Regions from separate parts of the Streptomyces sp. NPDC001100 genome, predicted to be linked through region 1. Evidence: riboswitches for the same ligand, from Rfam matches in the RefSeq annotation. Region 1 holds a riboswitch; each other region holds the start of a gene.
The links. A riboswitch is a leader RNA that binds a small molecule or an ion and turns the genes downstream of it on or off. The one in region 1 is predicted to bind S-adenosylmethionine.

Region 1 (3,268 bases):
CACGGAGTACGTGCGCGGCTCGAAACCCTCCGGCCCCCGCTCGAACTGCGTGAGGGACGGCCGGATGAGATGCCCGCGGGCCAGCCGCAGCTGTGCCGTGCGGTAGATCTGCGCGGCCATACGGCCCAGCGCCTGCCCGTCCTGGTGCCGGTGCTTGCGCACACCCACGTCGACCTGTGCGAGGGCGTCCAGGCCCACCAGGTGCAGCGCGTCGACGAGCATGCCCAGCTCGACGCCGTAGCCGACGGGGAACGGGAGCTGTTCGAGCAGCGAGCGGCGGGCCGCGTACTCGCCGCCCAACGGCTGCACGAATCCGGCCAGTTGAGGCCAGTGCATGTTCAGCAGCGGGCGGGCCATCAGCTCGGTGACACGCCCGCCCTGGCCGGCGGCGCCGCCGAGCGGGCGGTCGTACATCGCCTTGACGAGGTCGACGCCGGGGTCGGTGAGCAGCGGGCCCACGATCCCGGTGACGAAGTCGGAGGAGAACTCCTTCAGGTCCGCGTCGATGAAACAGACGATGTCGCCGCTGGTGACCAGCAGCGAGCGCCACAGCACCTCGCCCTTGCCGGGCACGGCGGGGATGCGGGGCAGGATGTCGTCGCGGTGCACGACCCGGGCGCCCGCCGCGGCGGCCACCTCGGAGGTGCGGTCGGTGGACCCGGAGTCGACGACGACGATCTCGTCGACGAGCGGGACCTGCTGCATGAGGTCGTGACGGATGATCGCGACGATGTCACCGACCGTCGCTTCCTCGTTCAGCGCGGGCAGCACGACGGAGACCGACTGGCCCGTGCGGTGCTTCGCGGCCAGGATCTTGTGGAGCGGCCGATCGGTCAGGGACCAGGAGCGGGTGCTCAGCCAGTGCTCGACTTCCTTCAGCACGTTGCGCGGCTCCTCTGCGTTCTCTCGGCGAGAGTTGGTCACAGACAGTGAGTAAGTGATCCATCTCGCGGTTCGGACGGCTCACTCAACTGTCCTGGCCTTCGGTTACAGTCTTGAACAACGCTGATGACCATCGCATGTCGGGGGCCGTCGGCGGGACAATCGCATACACAACTGAACACCGCTCATCCAGAGGGGCAGAGGGATACGGCCCGTTGAAGCCCCGGCAACCCTCCAGCCGGTCTTGTCGCATGGTGTCCATGTGCCGAGGCTCCCGGCTCGGGAAGGTGCCAAATCCGTCTCACGGCGAAACGCGTCGTGAGGAAGATGAGGAAAGGGCCTCGCCTCCATGGCTGCGCAGACTGTCGCAAGCACCACGAACCCCGCGAAGACGGACACGACCGCCGCGGAACCGAACTCCACGAACACCGTTGATCTCGGACCCGCCGCCGCGCTGTCCTGCCGCGAGTGCGGCCACCGCGTCCCGCTCGGCCCGGTCTTCGCCTGCGAGGAGTGTTTCGGCCCGCTGGAGATCGCCTACGACTTCTCGGCCTACGACACCGAAGAGCTCCGCAAGCAGATCGAAGCGGGCCCCGCGAACATCTGGCGTTACGCGCCCCTCCTGCCCGTCCCCGCCGACGTGGCGACCAAGCCGAACATCAACCCCGGCTGGACCAAGCTCGTCCAGGCCGACAACCTCGCCCGCGAACTGGGCGTCGACGCGGGCAAGTTGTTCGTGAAGGACGACTCCGGCAACCCGACGCACTCCTTCAAGGACCGCGTCGTGGCCCAGGCCATCGAGGCGGCCCGCGCCTTCGACTTCACCACCCTCTCCTGCTCCTCCACCGGCAACCTCGCCGGCGCCGTCGGCGCCGCCGCCGCCCGGGCCGGCTTCCGCTCCTGCGTGTTCATCCCGCACGACCTCGAAGAGGGCAAGGTCGTCATGGCCGCCATCTACGGCGGCGAGCTCGTCGGCATCGAGGGCAACTACGACGACGTGAACCGCTTCTGCTCCGAGCTGATCGGCGACCCGGCCGGCGAGGGCTGGGGCTTCGTCAACGTCAACCTCCGGCCGTACTACGCCGAGGGCTCCAAGACGCTGGCGTACGAGATCTGCGAGCAGCTCGGCTGGCAGCTTCCCGACCAGCTGGTGGTCCCGATTGCCTCCGGCTCGCAGCTCACGAAGATCGACAAGGGGCTGCAGGAGCTGATCAAGCTCGGGCTCGTCGAGGACAGGCCCTACAAGATCTTCGGCGCCCAGGCGGAGGGCTGCTCGCCGGTGTCCGTGGCCTACAAGGCCGGGCACGACGTCGTACGCCCGCAGAAGCCGAACACCATCGCGAAGTCGCTCGCCATCGGGAACCCGGCGGACGGTCCTTACGTGCTGGACATCGCACGGCGTACGGGCGGTGCGGTGGAGGACGTCAACGACGAGCAGGTCGTCGACGCGATCAAGCTGCTGGCGCGCACGGAGGGGATCTTCGCGGAGACCGCCGGTGGGGTGACCGTCGGTGTGGCGAAGAAGCTGATCGAGAACGGGCTGCTGGATCCGACGTTGACGACTGTCGTGCTGAACACGGGTGATGGTCTGAAGACGCTGGATGCCGTTGCCGGTACCGGGCTCACCGCGACCATCCGTCCGAGCCTTGAGTCGTTCAGGGAAGCTGGGCTCGCGTCCTAGCGTCGTTGTGTGTCTGCGGGCCGGCGGGGGCTGGTCGCGCAGTTCCCCGCGCCCCCAAAAAACAGCTGACCGGAGGTTTCATCGTGAGCGTTAGTGTCCGCATCCCCACCATCCTGCGCACCTACACCGGCGGGCAGGCCGAGGTGACCGCCGAAGGTGCGACCCTCGCCGAGGTCATCTCGGACCTGGAGAAGAACCACACCGGGATCTCCGCCCGCGTCCTCGACGACCAGGGGAAGCTGCGCCGGTTCGTCAATGTGTACGTCAACGACGACGACGTGCGGTTCGAGCAGGGGCTGGAGACGGCCACTCCGGACGGGGCCGGCGTCTCGATCATTCCGGCCGTTGCCGGAGGCTAGTCGTTACCCTCGGTAATGCCGATTACCGAGTGTTCATCGAATTGCCCCCTCCGCGAGAGAAGCGGAGGGGGCAATTCTGTAGGGTTGAGCGGGGTACAGTTGGGGAACGCGCTCCACTCCGCATGCCGAACGCATATGAGTACCGGCTCCGCGTGCGATGAGAAGTAGCCAAAGTGTGCAGGTCTTTTGCGCCTTATGTTCCCTTTATCCGGCCCGACTTGCCCTGAAGTCGGACGAATTCTCCGTAAATTCCCGACCGGTCCTGCCTGGAATTCTCGTCGGATTGACCTGTTGCAGACGGCAGTTGGACGGATACATTCGGCCGCGGTCGACGCGTTCCGGCGCA
Region 2 (3,268 bases), on a different contig from region 1:
CCAAGTCCTTGATGACGGAAAGGACTTCACCGACGAGTTCCGGGTCGAGGGCGGAGGTCGGCTCGTCGAAGAGGATGACGCCGGGCCGCAGGGCGAGGGCCCGTGCGATGGCCACGCGCTGCTGCTGGCCGCCGGAGAGCTGTCTCGGGTAGGCGCCGGTCTTCTCGGCGAGACCGACGCGGCCGAGCAACTCCCTTGCCAGTTCCAGGGCTTCGGGCTTGCCGAGCCTGCCGGTGGCGACGGGGGCCGCGGCCACGTTGTCCAGCACGGTCAGGTGCGGGAAGAGGTTGAGGTTCTGGAAGACGAACCCGATCCGGCTGCGCTGCGCGAGGATGGCGCGTTCGCTCAACTCCTTGAGCCGTCCGCCCTGTTGCTTCACTCCGATCAGCTCGCCGTTGACGCTGACGTAGCCGATCTCGGGCTTCTCCAGGTGGTTGATCACCCGCAGCAGCGTGGACTTGCCGGAACCGGACGGGCCGAGGATCACGGTGACCTCGCCGGGCCGCACCGTCAGGTCGACGCCGTCCAGCACCCGGTGCGCGCCGTACCACTTGTGCACGTCGTGCACCTCTACGGCGGCAGGCGTGATCTCCGCCAGCGGTTCGACGGTGTTCGTGGTCATACGGCGGTCTCCCTGCGGATGCGGGCCCGCAGATCGGTGACACCGGTGCGGAGTTTCTGGATCGGGGTGGGCGGCAGGGAGCGGGTTGCACCCCGGGCGTAGTGGCGCTCGACGTAGAACTGGATGACGGACACGACGCTGGTCAGGATCAGGTACCAGACGGTGACGACCAGGAGCAGCGGCACGATGTCGCCGGGGTAGGTGGAGCCCATCGTCTGCGCGGAGCCGAACAGGTCGAGCAGCGAGACGTAGAAGACCAGCGAGGTGCTCTTGATCAGGCCGATCAGCTGGTTGACGTAGTTCGGGGTGATGGAGCGCAGCGCCTGCGGGAAGACGATTCTGCGGAACTGGTAGCCCTTGGGGAGGCCGAGGGCGGAGGCCGCCTCGTGCTGGCCCTGGTCGACGGAGAGGATGCCGCCGCGGACCACTTCGGCCGCGTACGCCGCCTCGTTGAGGCTGAGTCCGACGACGGCGACGACCATGTCGGTGGCCAGCTTCGACTCGTCGAAGGAGAAGAAGGCGGGGCCGAAGGGGACGCCGATGCTGAGCGTCTGGTAGAGGGCACTGAAGTTGTAGAGGAAGATCAGCACCACGATGAGCGGGATGGAGCGCAGCGCCCACACATAGCTCCAGCTCGCGGCGCGCAGCACGGGGCTCTTCGACAGCCGGGCCAGGGCGAGCAGGATGCCGCCGAGGAGGCCCAACACCGCGCTGAGTGCGGCCACTTCGAGGGTGATGACGAGTCCGTCGAGGATGGTCGGGCGCAGGAACCAGTAGCCGAAGCGGTCCCACTGGTAGAAGGAGTTGGTGACCAGTCCGTGGACGAACTGGGCGATCAGCACCAGCACGACCAGCGTGACGATCCACCGGCCGGGCCGACGCAGCGGCTGAACTCGCTGCGCTGTCAGTGGTTTTGACGGTGCGTCGGCCGAGGGGGCGTCGGCCAGGGACATGGTGGTGCCTGGGGGTTCACTCATGGTGGGCTCCGGCGGGTTCACAGACTCCGGTCCGTGGCGGCGGACGCGCGACGGCGGACGGCACGCGCGGGTGCACGGGACCGGGGGCGGGGAAGGGACGGGCACACCGGCGGAGGCGGGTGTGCGTCAGAGGTGCGTGGGCCGACTGGTCGTCAGGCCCGACAGCGGGCGCGGCCCGGTGCGGTACACAGTGCGCTGCTGACCCGGAGCAGATCGACAGCGCGGTCGGCGACGAACAGGTTGGCGTACGACCGTACGCAGCCCTGCGGGCGGCATGTGGCCGTCCTGGGAGCTGCGTACATGGCGTCACCTGTCACTGTTCCGGCCCCGCAGGGCCTCGCGCTTACCGAAACGTCATCCGGTCCGGTCGTCACCTGGGGCACCCCACCGCGTGCGAGGGTTGCCGGTCAGCAAGCCAGGGCTTGTCGCTGACGCTCATGACCGTTCTGGCCGCAAGTTAAGACAATTGCCCGAACGAATGTCAACGGCCGTCCACGAAGTGGACGGTGGAGACGCCGCTCAACTGCGGCAAGCTCCCGTTTCGTCCGCGGCATGGGCTGCCCAGTCCAGGATCTGGACGGCGGCACCGGCGGCCTCCAGGCCCTGGCAGTGGGCGTGGTGGCGGCGGGCGATGCCGTCGAGGTCCAGATGGGTGCCGAAGGCCGGGTGGGCGGCCAGCCGGCGGGCGTAGGCCCACAGGTGGGGGTGGTCGGCGATGCGCTGCACGGCGGCGGCGTCCAGGTGGTAGCGGTGCACGGTGTCGAGTTGCACCAGCGTCACCCACAACTCGACGTCGGCGAAGGTGAGTTCGTCGCGGATCAGGTGCTCGCGACCCTCCAGCCAGCGGTCGAGCGAGCCCAGCGTCTCCAGCAGCCGGCCGAGCGCCTCCTCGCGTTCCGCCTGTTCGCCACCGGCCGCGCCGGCGCGCTGCGCCGCGCCCTCGATGCCCTGCGCGCAGAGCCGCTCGACGGCCTCGATCTCCGACTCGGCGCCGCACGGGTAGAGCTCGGGCCCGCCGGCGCCGAAGTGCCGGGCGAGGTCGCGGGTGATGTCGGGGGCGTGGGTGCTGACGATGCGGCCGGACCAGTCGTCGCTGAGCACGGGCGCGGCGGCGGGTCCGGAGTAGCGGTGGGCACTCGCCTCATAGAGGAGGCGCAGCGCGGAGTGTCCACCGCTCGGACAGTCGGGCACGGCGGACAGGAACACGGCCGGACAGCTCTCGTCGAGACCGAGCAGGCTGTGGGTGACGGCGATGCGCAGGCCGTCGGCGCAGGCGGTGGAGAGATGGAGGCGGTAGCGGCGCGGCACGGCGTAGTGCCCGCTGCGCGCGTCGCTCCCGATCCGGCCCCTGAACAGGGGGGCAGGGCGGGGTGAGGGGACGGCGGCGAGAGGCGTGACGGACATGGGACTCCCCGGGTACGGGCGCGTGGACCTACGCGCGGCGGAAGCGTCGTCGAACGGTGGAGGGGGTCAGCGCAGTGGGCTCATGGCGCTGCAGACCCGCAGCAGATCGATGTGACGGCGGGAGGTCAGAAGGGGCGAACGGTCCACTCGGCTGGTGGTGACCGGCTCAAGGCGCCCCATGTTTCCCTACCTGTTCACTAGGATTCCCTACTGGAGTGTCGATCCACCGTCGCCCGGGGTCAAGAGGGCGTCCACGGGTCGGGCA
Region 3 (3,268 bases), on a different contig from region 1:
CGTCGAGGAGTACAAGGAGATCACGAGCGGCCACGGCCACCACTGATCGCTGAGGCGTCGCCACGCCGCAGTCGAAGGGCCCCGTCCGAACACCGGACGGGGCCCTTCGCCGTGTCCCGCGCTGGATAGGGTGGGGGCACATCGTTGAACCATTTTTCTACGACACCCAGGAGCGGCCGTATGAGCGCTGTGACCCCCGCTGGAGGCGACACCGCGGCGGCCCGTTCCTGGCCCGACGTACTGAGCTCGCTGCTGGCCGGACAGGACCTGGACTCCGCCGACACGGCGTGGGCGATGGACCGCATCATGAGCGGTGAGGCCGCGGACGCGCAGATCGCGGGCTTCCTGGTGGCGCTGCGGGCCAAGGGCGAGACGGTCGAGGAGATCACCGGTCTCGTCGAGACGATGTACGCGCACGCGAAGCCGCTGGACATCCCGGGGCCGGCGGTCGACATCGTCGGTACGGGCGGCGACCGGGCCAAGACGGTCAACATCTCGACGATGTCCGCGATCGTGATCGCCGGTACGGGTGCGAAGGTCGTCAAGCACGGCAACCGGGCCGCGTCCTCGGCGAGCGGCTCCTCCGACGTGCTGGAGAAGCTGGGCATCAATCTGAACCTGCCGACCGAGCAGGTGGCGCGGGTGGCGGCGGAGGCCGGGATCACCTTCTGTTTCGCGGCCAAGTTCCACCCCGCGATGCGGTTCGCCGGCGCGGTCCGCGGAGCCCTGGGGATTCCGACCGCGTTCAACCTGCTGGGCCCGCTCACCAACCCGGCCCGCGTCACCACCTCGGCGGTCGGCTGCTTCGACACCCGCATGGCCGGGCTCATCGCCGGCGTGCTCGCCGAACGCGGTTCGTCCGCGCTGGTGTTCCGCGGCGACGACGGCCTCGACGAGCTGACGACCACCGCCACCTCCCGGGTGTGGATCGTCCGCGAGGGCAAGGTCACCGAGGAGTCCTTCGACCCCCGGGACGTCGGCCTCGAACTGGTCCCCATCGAGGCTCTGCGCGGCGCCGACCCCGACTACAACGCGGGCGTCGCCCGCCGCCTCCTGGACGGCGAGCCGGGACCGGTGCGGGACGCCGTACTCCTGAACTCGGCGGCCGCCCTGGTGGCGCTGGAGCGGGGTGACGGGCCGCTGGCGGACCGGATCAGGGCCGGGATGGAGAAGGCCGCGGAGTCGATCGACTCCGGGGCCGCCAAGCGCACTCTGGAGCGCTGGGCGGCGGCCACCAACGCGTAGCCGTTCGTACGGGGGTCGTCGTCCCGCGATCCGGACACGGGTTGCGGGGCGGCGATCACCTCACGTAAGTTTTCTGACCAGGTCATGAGTGACAGTCATGAGGCCCCGGCCGACTGTCCGGCAACCCTCCGTCCGTGGCGGGGTGCCCCGGGTGAAGACCAGGCCGTGGGCAGCGAGGTCCGCGGCAAGCGCGGGCCCCTCGAAAGACACCAGGGGTCCTGGTCATCGAGGGAGTCCTCTGTGAGCAAGCGAATGCGATAGGGCGCCGAGCCCCGCCTCCGCACACCCCCTTTCACCCCCTCCGTGCTTGAGCCCTGCGCGCTCGCACGGCGGAACCGCCTTGCCTCTCACAGGAGTTCGCCATGTCTGTCGCCACCGCTGCCGCCGCCCAGACCATTTGTGCCCAGCTGCCCGTTCTCGGCCGGGATGTCACCGTCCCGCTCGTCACGGGCGGCGAGGTCACCTACGCGGCGCTCGACTACGCGGCCAGCGCACCCGCCCTGCAGCGCGTCTGGGACGACGTGGCGGCCTACGCCCCGTACTACGGCAGCGTGCACCGCGGCGCCGGCTACCTCTCCCAGCTGTCGACGGACCTCTTCGAGAACGCGCGGAAGACCGTCGCCGAGTTCCTCGACTGCCGCCCCGACGACCAGCTGGTCTTCACCCGCTCGACCACGGACTCCCTCAACCTCCTCGCCGCCGCCCTGCCCGCCGACTGCCAGGTCTTCGTCTTCGAGACCGAGCACCACGCCTCGCTGCTGCCGTGGAAGGACGCCCGGGTCACCTACCTCAACGCCCCGCGCACCCCGCGCCAGGCCGTCGAGACGCTGGAGCAGGCCCTCGCCGACCTCGACCCCCACGGTCCGGCCCTCGTCTGCGTCACCGGCGCCTCGAACGTCACCGGCGAACTGTGGCCGGTCCGCGAACTGGCCGCCGCCGCGCACGCCCACGGCGCCCGGATCGTCCTGGACGCCGCCCAGCTCGCCCCGCACCACCCGGTGTCCGTCCAGGACCTCGACGTCGACTGGATCGCCTTCTCCGGCCACAAGCTCTACGCCCCCTTCGGCTCCGGCGTCCTCGCCGGCCGCGCCGACTGGCTCCGGGCAGCCGATCCCTACCTCGCCGGCGGCGGCGCCAGCCGCAAGGTAACTCGGCGTGAGGACGGGGGAGTTGACGTGGAGTGGCACGACAGCGCGGCCCGGCACGAGGCCGGCTCCCCGAACGTCATCGGCGCCTACTCCATCGCGTCGGCCTGCAGGGCGCTCACCGAGGCCGGCTTCGACACGCTGGTCGCGCGCGAGCAGTACCTGATCGAGAAGGTGCGGGCGGGCCTGGCCGAGGTCCCCGCGGTCCGCGTTCTGTCGCTCTTCGGCGACGACGCCCCGCGCGTCGGCGTCATCTCCTTCGTCGTCGACGGCTGGAACAGCTCGCACTTCGCCGCCGCCCTCTCCGCCGAGTACGGCATCGGCGTCCGCGACGGCCTCTTCTGCGCCCACCCGCTGGTGCGCACCCTGCTCGGCAGCGACCCGGGGACCCAGGGCGAGTGCGGTGCCCCGGAGGCCGCCCCGGGCGAGAAGTCCCTCAACGCGATCCGCGTGAGCTTCGGCGCGGGCACCCCGGACGAGCACGTCGAGCGCTTCGTGACGGCCGTACGGGAGCTCGTGACCGACGGCGCGAAGTGGAACTACCGTACGCAGGACGGCCGTTGCGTGCCTGCCGTGTGACCATCCAGGGGTGGGGATTCCATCCGCGGTGAGTGGAGCGGCGGCGGCCGAGGGGCTGGGCGAGCCACTGGGCGAGGCGGTCGTACGGCGTGCGCCGCGTCTGCTCGGCGGGAAGCGGGTCCATCTGTACGAGGAGGGGCTCGTTCTCGCGCACGGTGCGCGGGTCCGGCGCTGGGCGGACGTGACGCGCTGGCGTTCCACCGTCGACGTGATCGTCACGAGCAACGAGAAGGGCGACAGGGCCTGGTACACCCTGGCCCACCGGCATCTCCTGCGGTTCGGCGACGGGACGGAACAGG

Region 2: it holds a riboswitch for S-adenosylmethionine, as region 1 does, so the genes downstream of both, ACWDEW_RS41490 (amino acid ABC transporter permease) here and thrC (threonine synthase) in region 1, are expected to answer to the same signal.
Region 3: it holds a riboswitch for S-adenosylmethionine, as region 1 does, so the genes downstream of both, ACWDEW_RS08310 (aminotransferase class V-fold PLP-dependent enzyme) here and thrC (threonine synthase) in region 1, are expected to answer to the same signal.

What each region holds. Positions count from the first base shown of each region.
Region 1 covers NZ_JBSFKO010000016.1:188,652-191,919, forward strand. The annotation lists gene ACWDEW_RS24420 (glucosyl-3-phosphoglycerate synthase) at 1-882, opposite strand, end outside; SAM riboswitch class I at 1,065-1,216, shown strand; gene thrC (threonine synthase) at 1,232-2,563, shown strand; gene ACWDEW_RS24430 (MoaD/ThiS family protein) at 2,647-2,922, shown strand.
Region 2 covers NZ_JBSFKO010000044.1:41,866-45,133, reverse strand. The annotation lists gene ACWDEW_RS41495 (amino acid ABC transporter ATP-binding protein) at 1-622, opposite strand, end outside; gene ACWDEW_RS41490 (amino acid ABC transporter permease) at 619-1,599, opposite strand; SAM riboswitch class IV at 1,934-2,042, opposite strand; gene ACWDEW_RS41485 (glutathione S-transferase C-terminal domain-containing protein) at 2,119-3,003, opposite strand; gene ACWDEW_RS41480 (putative leader peptide) at 3,070-3,183, opposite strand.
Region 3 covers NZ_JBSFKO010000005.1:7,099-10,366, forward strand. The annotation lists gene qcrB (cytochrome bc1 complex cytochrome b subunit) at 1-46, shown strand, start outside; gene trpD (anthranilate phosphoribosyltransferase) at 181-1,245, shown strand; SAM riboswitch class IV at 1,326-1,442, shown strand; gene ACWDEW_RS08310 (aminotransferase class V-fold PLP-dependent enzyme) at 1,608-2,969, shown strand; gene ACWDEW_RS08315 (hypothetical protein) at 2,980-3,268, shown strand, end outside.